Regions from separate parts of the Arthrobacter tumbae genome, predicted to be linked through region 1. Evidence: predicted binding sites of a transcription regulator. Region 1 holds the regulator's gene; the other holds the start of a gene.
The links. Region 1 encodes LexA, which represses DNA repair genes until DNA is damaged. Its sites were predicted from a motif close to TCGAACANNTGTTCGA; they were not measured.
Positions count from the first base shown of each region.

Region 2: JOD47_RS03955 (HNH endonuclease signature motif containing protein) is a predicted target of LexA. The motif match lies at 2,161-2,176, and genes of this name have one in related genera.

Region 1 is NZ_JAFBCC010000001.1:3,073,272-3,078,344, reverse strand. Features, by position in the region: gene JOD47_RS14565 (histidinol-phosphate transaminase) at 1-739, opposite strand, end outside; gene JOD47_RS14560 (LysM peptidoglycan-binding domain-containing protein) at 846-1,235, opposite strand; gene lexA (transcriptional repressor LexA) at 1,525-2,250, shown strand; gene JOD47_RS14550 (ATP-dependent DNA helicase) at 2,270-4,291, opposite strand; gene hflX (GTPase HflX) at 4,284-5,073, opposite strand, start outside.
Region 2 is NZ_JAFBCC010000001.1:818,428-823,500, reverse strand. Features, by position in the region: gene JOD47_RS03960 (ArsR/SmtB family transcription factor) at 1-293, shown strand, start outside; gene JOD47_RS03955 (HNH endonuclease signature motif containing protein) at 418-2,148, opposite strand; gene JOD47_RS03950 (3-deoxy-7-phosphoheptulonate synthase) at 2,443-3,522, shown strand; gene JOD47_RS03945 (helix-turn-helix domain-containing protein) at 3,677-3,889, shown strand; gene JOD47_RS03940 (30S ribosomal protein bS22) at 4,087-4,185, shown strand; gene JOD47_RS03935 (HAD family hydrolase) at 4,234-5,073, opposite strand, start outside.

The DNA.
Region 1 (5,073 bases):
CCGGCGCTGCGGCGAGGTACCCGATGCGGGCGCCGGCCAGCGCGAAGGCTTTGCTCATAGTGCGCGAGACAATGAGCCGCTCCCTTCCAGGGAGGAGCTCCAGCGCACTGGGAGTACCCGCGTGGGAGAACTCCCCATACGCCTCATCCACGATCACGATTGCCTGCGCCGCTTCGCCTGCTTCGTAGACTTCGGCGACGATTTCCAGGGAGAGCGCTGTTCCCGTCGGGTTGTTCGGGCTGCACAGGAACACGATGTTTGCGCCCGTGGCGGCCACCTCACCGGCGGTGATCCGGGCGTCGAGGTCGAAGTCGCCCTGCCTCGAGCCCGTCAGGTATTCAGTACCGGTGGCCCCTGCGAGCAGCGGATACATCGAGTAGGTAGGCGGAAAACCGAGAGCAGTCCGGCCTGGCCCGCCGAAGGCGAGGAGGATGTGCTGCAATACCTCGTTTGATCCATTCGCCGCCCAGATGTTGTCCGCCGTGAGTCCGTGTCCCAGATACGTGGCGAGATGTTCGCGAAGCACGGTGAACTCACGGTCCGGATACCGATTCAGCCCGGCCACTGCTCCCTGCACGGCTTCAACGATTGCGCTGCGGACGTCTTCCGGAACACCATGGGTGTTTTCGTTGACGTTCAGCAGAATGGGGACGTCAATCTGAGGCGCACCGTATGGTCGGAGACCGCGCAAATTGTCGCGGATCGGCAGTCGGTCGAGGCGTTCCAGCGGATCGGTCACCATCAGAGTTTAACGCCGCCCGATCCCCTACAAAGAATTCCACTGGCACTGGGCGAACTATTACAGCCAGTCAAGCCAAGCGTTGCGCGGCGCGAGCGCAGCGCGCTTAGGGGTTGCCCACAGGAATATGGAGCGTCTGCCCGGCCTGTACAGTCGACGAGCCCAGGGCATTCAGTTCCACGATGTCCTCAACAACGGCACGCGGGTCCCGTTCCGGGGCGTACTCCGCGGCGAGAGCCCAGAGCGTCTCCCCAGACGTGACGCTGACCCGGATGGTGTCCGTGACGCCACTTACGGTTTCCGCTGCCTGCGCCTGGGAGGTGAAGAACGAAGCGATGATCAGCAGTGCGGCGGCGAGCACCGCGAGCGGCAACGCCAACAGAACAACCCACCCGCGGCGCGTGAGGTGAATGCGGGATACCGTGCCTCGCGTGGAATCTGTGCGGTCCTCCGGGAGGAGTTTGGTAGCTGATCCTGCAGTATGGAGCGTCGACATGGCGTCCACCTTTCTCGTTGTTGGATCTCCCACGGCTTTTTTCGAAGCTGTGTTCTATTCCTCTGCCTTTATTATTAGCACCTGTAAACTAATATTGTCGAGACTCGCTCGAACAAATGTTTGAAAAGACGTTCCGTCTCCCTTAGCGTTGCTGGCAAGGGTGACGGTCCGGCCGCTTCGAAAACCAGCTCATCACCCACCACTGACAAAAATGGTTGGCGAGCCGGCAGTCCGGGTCCCGCCGGAGGAAGGGATGCATCTCGTGGCAGAACTCAGTGCGGCACAGGACATGGCAGCGGTGCCTTCGTCAGACGTGAAGCGTGGACGCGGACGGCCGCGCGGCAGGGCCATACCAAAGGGAATGACAGCGCGGCAGACAAAGATCCTTGAGACGATCCAGCGCAGCGTGGCAGCACATGGCTACCCGCCGTCGATGCGTGAGATCGGTGACACCGTGGGGCTTGCGAGCCTGTCCAGCGTTACTCATCAGCTCTCGCAGCTGGAACGCATGGGTTACATCCGCCGCGATCCAAAGCGTCCCAGGGCCATGGAAATCCTGCTTCCACTCACACTTGGAGACAACGCGCCGCGCGTGATGCCGTCTTCTGCCGACGAGGAACCGACTCGGGCTTCGGCCGTCGACGCGGCAATGGTTCCCCTGGTCGGACGCATTGCGGCCGGAGGTCCCATCCTGGCGGATCAGGTTGTTGAGGACGTCATGCCACTGCCTCGGCAGCTCGTCGGACACGGTGAGCTCTTCATGTTGCGCGTCTCCGGCGACTCCATGATTGATGCCGCGATCTGCGACGGGGACTGGGTAGTGGTCCGTAAGCAGAGCAACGCCGAGAACGGCGATGTGGTGGCAGCACTCCTGGATGATGAGGCCACGGTGAAGACCTTCCGCCAGCGTGACGGTCACACCTGGCTCCTGCCGCAGAACACCAATTATGAGCCGATACTTGGCGACCACGCCACCATCATGGGCAAGGTTGTCTCTGTGATGCGCGCCCTCTGAACGGGCTTACGGCGTGGTGCTAGGCAGGCTGAGTCGCCGCAAGCCGGGAGAGGACTCCGAGCGCCGTTGAACGGTCCGTTGTGGACCAAAAGGGCGGCAGCGCAGCCCTGAGGAACCCGCCGTAGCCGGCGGTTGCCAGCCGGGAGTCCAGGACGGCCACCATACCCCTATCATCGTGGGCGCGAATGAGGCGGCCCGCTCCCTGCGCAAGACGGACGGCAGCGTGAGTAGCGGACACACTCATGAATCCGTTGCCCCCGGCCTTCGCCACAGCTCGGGTTCGCGCGGTCATCAGCGGATCGTCCGGCCGGGGAAACGGTATGCGGTCAATGGTGACCAGCCGGCAGGCGATGCCCGGCACATCAACACCCTGCCACAGCGACATCGTGCCGAACAGGCAGGTGTCCGGTTCCTCCGAGAACTGTTTCACCAGCGCAGACATGGAGGACTCGCCCTGGCAGAGAATCTCGACGTCGACCCGCTCCCGCAGTGCGTCAGCAGTATCCTCCGCCGCACGCCGCGAGGAGAACAGCCCCAACGCTCCTCCGCGTGAGGCCTTGATGAGCGCTTCCAACTCATCCATTTGTTCCTCGGACGTTCCGCGGCCTGGTTTCGGCAGGTTTTTGGCGACGTACAGGACACCCTGGCGGGGATAGTCAAACGGACTGCCAACGTCGACGCCCGTCCATGACGGCGCTCCTTCGCCGGTCAAACCGAGGGAGCCGGCAACCGGCCCGAACTCCGAGCCGATTGCGAGCGTAGCGGACGTCAGCACAACCGTGTGGTCCTCGAACAACCCGCGCCTCAGGCGCCCAGCCACCGACAGCGGCGCAATGCTGATTGTGGCAGGCGAGGAGTCATCAGCCGCGGAATACCCGGATCCTGGTGTGAAGGTACTTGGCCGGCTCGCCCAGAGCACTTCCCCCGCACCCCCTGCTGAAACCATGCGTTCGGACATTTCCAGCAGCACCAACAATCGCGAGCGGGCCATCTGCCGCCCGCCGTCTGCTGGCTGCGAGGACCCGTCGGAACTCGATTCAGACAGAGCCAGGCGGCACGATTCCCTCAGTTGCACCAGCGCGAGCTCCTGCAGCTCGTCGAGTCCACCAGCCATCAGACCGGTGGGCTGGGCGTCGAATGCGTTTTCAAAGGCGTCCTGCGCGGCCGCCAGCGTGTCGGTGTTGGATCCGAGATGGCGTCTCGCAGCCGAGGCCGCAGCGCCGATCAGTGCTCCCGAAAGTTGCCCGGACACCGCAGACGTCACGCGGTCGTGCAGCTCGTGTGCCTCGTCGATGACCACTACATCGTGCTCCGGAAGCACCGCCAGCCCCTCGAAAGCGTTGATCGCCAGCAGCGCATGGTTGGTAATGACGATGTCCGCCTTCCCTGCCCTCTCCCGTGCACGCTCGCTGAAGCATTCCTCAGCGACGGGACACTTTTGCGCACCGAGACACTCCATACTGGAAACCGACACCTGACGCCAGGCCCGATCGCTGACACCGGGAAGGAGCTCATCCCGATCCCCGGTCTCCGTTTCTTCCGCCCACTCCCGCAACCGCACGATCTCCCGTCCAAGCGGGGTGGACGGCCCTGCCATAGGATGCGGCGCGGCGGTGTCGCCGTCAAGGGCAAAGAGGGCTCCCGAATCGTCCTCGTCGGGGAAACCGCCTGCGGTCTTGTGCCGGCAGACATAATTCCCCCGGCCTTTCAGCAGAGCGACATTGACCGGCCGGGGCAGTGAGCCGCGCAGCGTCTCGAGGAGCCGCGGCAGGTCACGATTGACGATCTGCGCCTGAAGGGCAAGAGTGGCCGTCGAAACAATCGAGGTCGTGTCACCCTTCACAGCATGCGCGATGAGCGGAAGCAGATATGCCAGTGACTTCCCGGTTCCGGTGCCCGCCTGGACAAGAAGGTGCGTTCCGCTGTCGATCGCCTCGTCGACCTGGCGAACCATTTCATGCTGCCCGCTGCGCTGCTGTCCACCCATCGCCTCGACGACATCGTCAAGCAAACGAAGGGGGCTGATGCTTCCTTCAGCCATGCGTGACGAACGGCTCCAGTTCTGCCGCCAGACCTTCCCGGACCATCACATCGACCTGCGTGCCGTCCTCCACATGCTCCAGACGAAGGATCTCCGCATCCGGCTGATGCAGGCGGCTCACGACGTCGCCCCGCTGGTAGGGCACAAGCAGCGTCAGTTTCACGCTTGGACGCGGGATGGACTGGCTGATCAGCTCCATCAACTCCTCCATCCCCTGACCGGTGCGGGCTGACACGATCGCATGACGGGGTTCCCGCTGCCTGAGGCGCTCAAGCACAAATGGATCCGCTGCATCCGCCTTGTTCAGGACGACGATCTCCGGCACCTTGCGCGCGTCGACCTCCGTCAGGACGTCGCGAACCGCTGCGATCTGCCCCTCGGGATCCGGGTGGGACGCGTCAACGACATGGAGAATGAGGTCCGCATCAGCAACTTCCTCAAGCGTCGAACGGAACGCCTCGACGAGCTGGGTGGGGAGGGACCGGACAAACCCGACGGTGTCGGCGAGCGTGAACTCGAGTCCGTCAGGCGTCTGTGCCCGACGGATGGTTGGGTCCAGGGTGGCGAAGAGCGCGTTCTCCACCAGCACACCGGCATCAGTCAGTCGATTGAGGAGAGAGGACTTTCCAGCGTTCGTGTACCCGGCGATTGCAACTGATGGAACCTCATGACGACGACGGTTGGCCCGTTTGGTCTCGCGTGCGGGCTTCATGCCGGCAATTTCACGGCGCAGCTTGGCCATCCGCGTGCGGATCTTCCGCCTGTCCAGTTCGATCTTGGTT
Region 2 (5,073 bases), 2.3 Mb from region 1:
CAGGGCTGGTCACCATGCGGGCGCAGGGCCAGAAGCGCTTCTACTCACTCGATCCGGAGCCATTGATGGGCGTTGCCTCCTGGTTAGCGGAGTTCCAGTTGCCGGCCCAGAAGGTCAACTCGTCCCTTGCGCCTGCCGTCGTCGAACCCGAACTCGATGCACTGGTCTCAGTTGGACCGGGCGTTGCGCCAATCGATGGTGCTCAGCCGTTCGGGCGGACCGTCGGCAGAGCTGCTGAACGTGCTGCCGACCTTCTGTCCCAGTTTCCGAAACTGCGTCGCCGCAAGGAGTAGGCGCCGGCGCGCTCGGCGTTACCGGACATTCCTCCTCGGCCTGGTCCGCAGTTGTTCGGCTGCGATTATTCAGCCTGGTCCGCAGTTGTTTGGCCGCGCGTGATTGTTCAGCCTCGTGGGTTGTTCAGCAGAGTGTCCAGTAGTGGTTTCGTCGTGGTTGCTGGCCGGGGTCGATGTGTGGGGGTGGGATGAACCAGGGGAGCCGGTCCCTGGTGTGGATGGTCCATTCGTTTTGGTGGATCAGATGGTGGTGATGGGCGCAGAGAAGTACTCCGTTGTCTGTGCTGGTGGGGCCTTCGTGTGACCAGGGTTGGATGTGGTGGGCTTCGGTCCAGTGTGCCGGCATGGTGCAGGCAGGGAAGGCGCAGCCCTTGTCTCGGGCTATGAGGGCTTTGCGTTGTTTCGCTGTGAAGAGCCGTTGTGCTCGCCCGAGGTCGAGGATTTCGTTGTTTCCGCCGAGGACGACGGGGATGATGTCGGCGTCGCAGGCGATTTGACGGGCTGTGCGTGCGTTGATGGGGCCGGTGTATGCGAGCGATGCCCCGGCGGCGGGTGAGAAGGAGGCGCCGGTATTGGAAGTGCCGGTGGACGTGCCGGGGGCTGGCAAGAACGTGCCGGTGCGGGTTTCGATGTCGCCGAGCAGTGTCTGGTAGTCGATTGTGACGAGGACCTGGGGCCGTTGTCCGCCGGTGGCGGGGAGCTTGTCGGTGGCCAGGGCTATCTGGCAGGCTCCGACGAGTCCGTCCAGGAGCAGTTGTGCCCGGGTCCTGGTCTCGACGGGCGCGTCGTGGCCGTTGAGTCCGGGCGCGTCATCAGGTCCTGCTCCGCCACCGCCGGTCCCTCCGCCGTCGCTCCCTTCGCTGCCGCTCTGGCCTCCGTCGCCGCCGGTGCCGGTGGTGCGGGGGTTGGTGGCGGTGTTCATGATGGTTGTGAGGTATTCGTATTGTTCGTCGGTGGCGGCGATGTCGAGCAGGTGGAGGCCGCGTTTTTTGCCGCGGAGGAACACGCCTTGGCGATTGGTGAGTTCCTTGTCGGTGGGTTCGGGCCCGTCGGGGTCCAGATGGGCTTCGAAGCGGTGGATGAGTTTGGCGAGGAAGTCGGGGTCGAACCGGGTGGCGCTGGCGGTGAGTTGGGCTTCCATCGTGTCGAGCATGGCCGGGTCGGTGGTGAACTGTGCCCGGTCCAGGGCGCTGTTGATCATGGTGGCGGCTTTGCCGGACACTACCCCGGCCGAGACTTCGGCTGCGAGTTGCTCACAGGTGGCGGGCAACGGTTCTCCGGTGAGGCTGATGCAGGGGATCAGTTTCGCGCCGAGGCGGAGCCGGCGGTTGGCTTCGCCTCGGCTGATGCGCAGCCGGTCCCGCAGGTATTCGGCGGTGCACCGGTACGCCGAGCGCCCACCGGCCGGACCGGACAGACCGAACGCGAAACCGACACCACCGGCAGCGGAACCGGCACCATTGTCGGTAGCCGAACTGGCGGAGCCGACACCGCCGGGAGCGCAACCGCCGTTACTGCCGGTGGGGGAACCGCCGGCGTCGTCGGTGGTGGTTTTGTTGGTGTGGGTTGGCGTGCCGCCGGCTGCGGCGCTGCTGCGATCCACTGCGGTGGCCGCGACGACCTGAAGGTACTCCACCGTCCGGGAGAGGTCTTCGATTCCGGTTGCCTGCTCGGCGAGTTGCTCCTGTCCCATTCCCGGAAACGCGGCCACGAAACGCGAGGCGTAGGCGGCCAGGATCTGCAACAGGTCCCCGATCGAAGGCGTGGACGAACCGGCCGGATCATCGAATTCGAAGGATGGGAGAGCGCGCAGTCCGCCGCCGGGAAGGGCGTCGAGTGCGGCTGTCAGGCTCATACCTCATTCTATTAGAAGACACATTCGAAAGAAAGGGGTTGTGGAGAACTTTCAGCGTGCCGGTGTCACATACCATTTTCGAAGTTTGCAATTCGGACCGCGCCGTCTAGTCTCTTTCCATGACAACCCGTTGGTATGCGTATTTTGCGTTGGCTCTGGAGGAGCCTGCGGCCTGACACGCTGACCAACACCTTCAGAGCCAACAGGGCAGGACACGCTTCCTGCCCTTCGTCGTTTCCACGGCGGGTTCTGCAGGACAGTCCCGCCGAAGAACCATCTTCGAAAGCCGGGACCATGAAAACCCTCACTTCAGCCTCGTCCAATCTCAATGTCCGGAGCATCGAGCCGCTGCCCACGCCCGCCACCGTGCTCGCGGAACTTCCGGGAACCGTCGAGGTGGCAGATTCGATCCGACGTTCACGCGAAGAGATCAGGGCAGTCCTTGATGGAGTGGATGATCGCCTGCTCGTGATCGTGGGTCCCTGCTCGATCCATGATCCCGACGCCGGCCTCGAGTACGCGCGGCTGCTGGCGGATGCCGCGCAGATGCACGCCGAGGACCTGCTGGTGGTCATGCGCGCCTACTTCGAAAAACCCCGCACCACGGTGGGTTGGAAGGGGCTGATTAATGACCCGCACCTGGACGGGAGCCACGACATTGCCGCCGGCCTGCGAACGGCCCGTAAGTTCCTCCAGGACGTTGCCGCCCTGGGGCTTCCGCTCGGCACCGAATTCCTTGAGCCGATCAGCCCCCAGTACATTGCGGACCTGATCAGCTGGGGTGCAATCGGCGCCCGCACCACTGAGAGTCAGATCCACCGCCAGTTGTCCTCCGGCCTCTCCATGCCTGTGGGTTTCAAAAACGGAACGGACGGCGGCATCAGTGTGGCGCTCGACGCCTGCGCTGCGGCCGGCGCACCACAGGCGTTCCTGGGCGTCGATGAGGAGGGACGGGCGGCCCTCGTCTCGACCACTGGAAACCCGGACACCCATTTGATCCTTCGCGGCGGATCGGACGGCCCGAATTACAGCGCTGCCCACATCGCGAATGCGTCTGCCAGGCTTGCTGCGGCAGGTCAGAACGGGCGGCTGATTGTCGACGCGAGCCATGCGAACAGCGGCAAGGATCACCGGCGGCAGGCCGACGTCGCGCGGGAACTCGCGGACGCAGTGTCCGACTCGAATCTGATCGCCGGCGTGATGCTGGAAAGTTTCCTGATGGAAGGTGCGCAGAAGCTCGATGTGACAGCTCGGGGTGAGCTTACCTACGGCCAAAGCGTGACCGACGCATGCATGGGCTGGGGTGCTACCGCATCGGTACTGGGCGATCTTGCGAGGGGATCGCGCCGTCGTCGTCATGGTGGCGCTTCGTGACCTTGGCGTGCTTTCACTTTGGCCACATGAACCACTAGAGTATTTCTCCAGACGGATAATCCTCAGGTCTCAAGGCGACACGCCGTCCGGCGTTCCATCAAGTGCGGTGGGCGCCCATCTCAGGGTTAGCTCCAGAGAGAAGGACAGTGGTGAGATGGTGAGCGGCAGCAACTTCTCCGACGTGCGCTTCCTGACGGTTGCGGAAGTTGCCGAAGTGATGCGGGTATCAAAGATGACCGTGTACCGGCTGGTCCACTCCGGGGATATGCCGGCCGTCCAGTTCGGGCGTTCCTACCGCGTGCCTGAATCCGCCGTGCAGCAGTATCTGCGTTCCGCATCTGTGGAGGGTGAGTCGGGTACGGGCTGAAGGCGCGGTTGGCGCCGGTCGGAAAGGCCGGTTTGAGCGGGTACTCTGTTAAGAAGCGTTTTGCGTAGACGGTCGCATGTGCGGCCGCATGATGTACGTCACCGCGATGTGCGTCTTTTGTCAGATTCGAGCGTCCCTTCCGCAATTGATGCGGTAGTGGTTGTCCGGAACCGGAATGAATAGTTTGTGAGGACTCTATGGGTTCAGTAATCAAGAAGCGCCGCAAGCGGATGGCGAAGAAGAAGCACCGCAAACTGCTTCGCAAGACCCGCCACCAGCGCCGCAACAAGAAGTAGCATCGCATCCGGTCCGCCACTGAGGCGGACCGGTTTTGCATTTAAGCGCTAGCCCCTCATTCGTGAGAAGCCGCGCCACAGGCCGTAAATGGCACCCGCGCCCGTTGCTGCCTTAAGCCCCAGGGTTGCCGCACGGCGGCCGCTCCGGAAATCGTAAATCGGCCAGTTGGAGTCCCGGGCGTGCTTGCGAAGGCGGTGGTCCGGATTGATGGCGACAGGGTGGCCAACAATGCTGAGCAGCGGAACATCGTTGTAGGAATCGCTGTACGCCCAGCACCTGGACAGGTCCAAACCCTCTTGTCCGGCAAGTTCGTGGACAGCCGTGGCCTTTGCAGGGCCGTGGAGGAACTCGCCCACCAGCTTGCCGGTGTAGAAGCCGTCAGACACCTCTCCCACAGTGCCGAGCGCACCTGTGAGCCCCAGCCGGTTGGCGATCACACTGGCCACTTCGACAGGGGTACCCGTAACCAGCCAGACGCGGCGCCCGTTTCGGAGATGCTGTTCCGCGAGGGCACGAGCTCCCGGCCAGATCTTCGACGCGATCATCTCGTCGTAGACCTCTTCGCCAAGGGCCAGCACATCTTCGTGCGCAATGCCGATGGCGAAGGCAAGGGCGGCGTCCCGGACGGCATGAATGTCCGTCATGTTCTCGCCACGCATCACGAAGCGCAGCTGTTTCCAGGCCAGCCCGGCAGCGAAACGGAGTGTGAAAGCCCGCCGCTGGTACATCTTGCGCGCCACATGGAAGAGACTGGCGCCCCGCATCATGGTGTTGTCGACGTCGAAAAAGGCTGCCTCTCCTGCCGGGCCGCCCAGCGGAGAAGCTTCGGCAGGCACAGTCTCCGTGGAGGACCCGGGCTCGACTGCGGGTCGGAGGCTGGCTGCGGA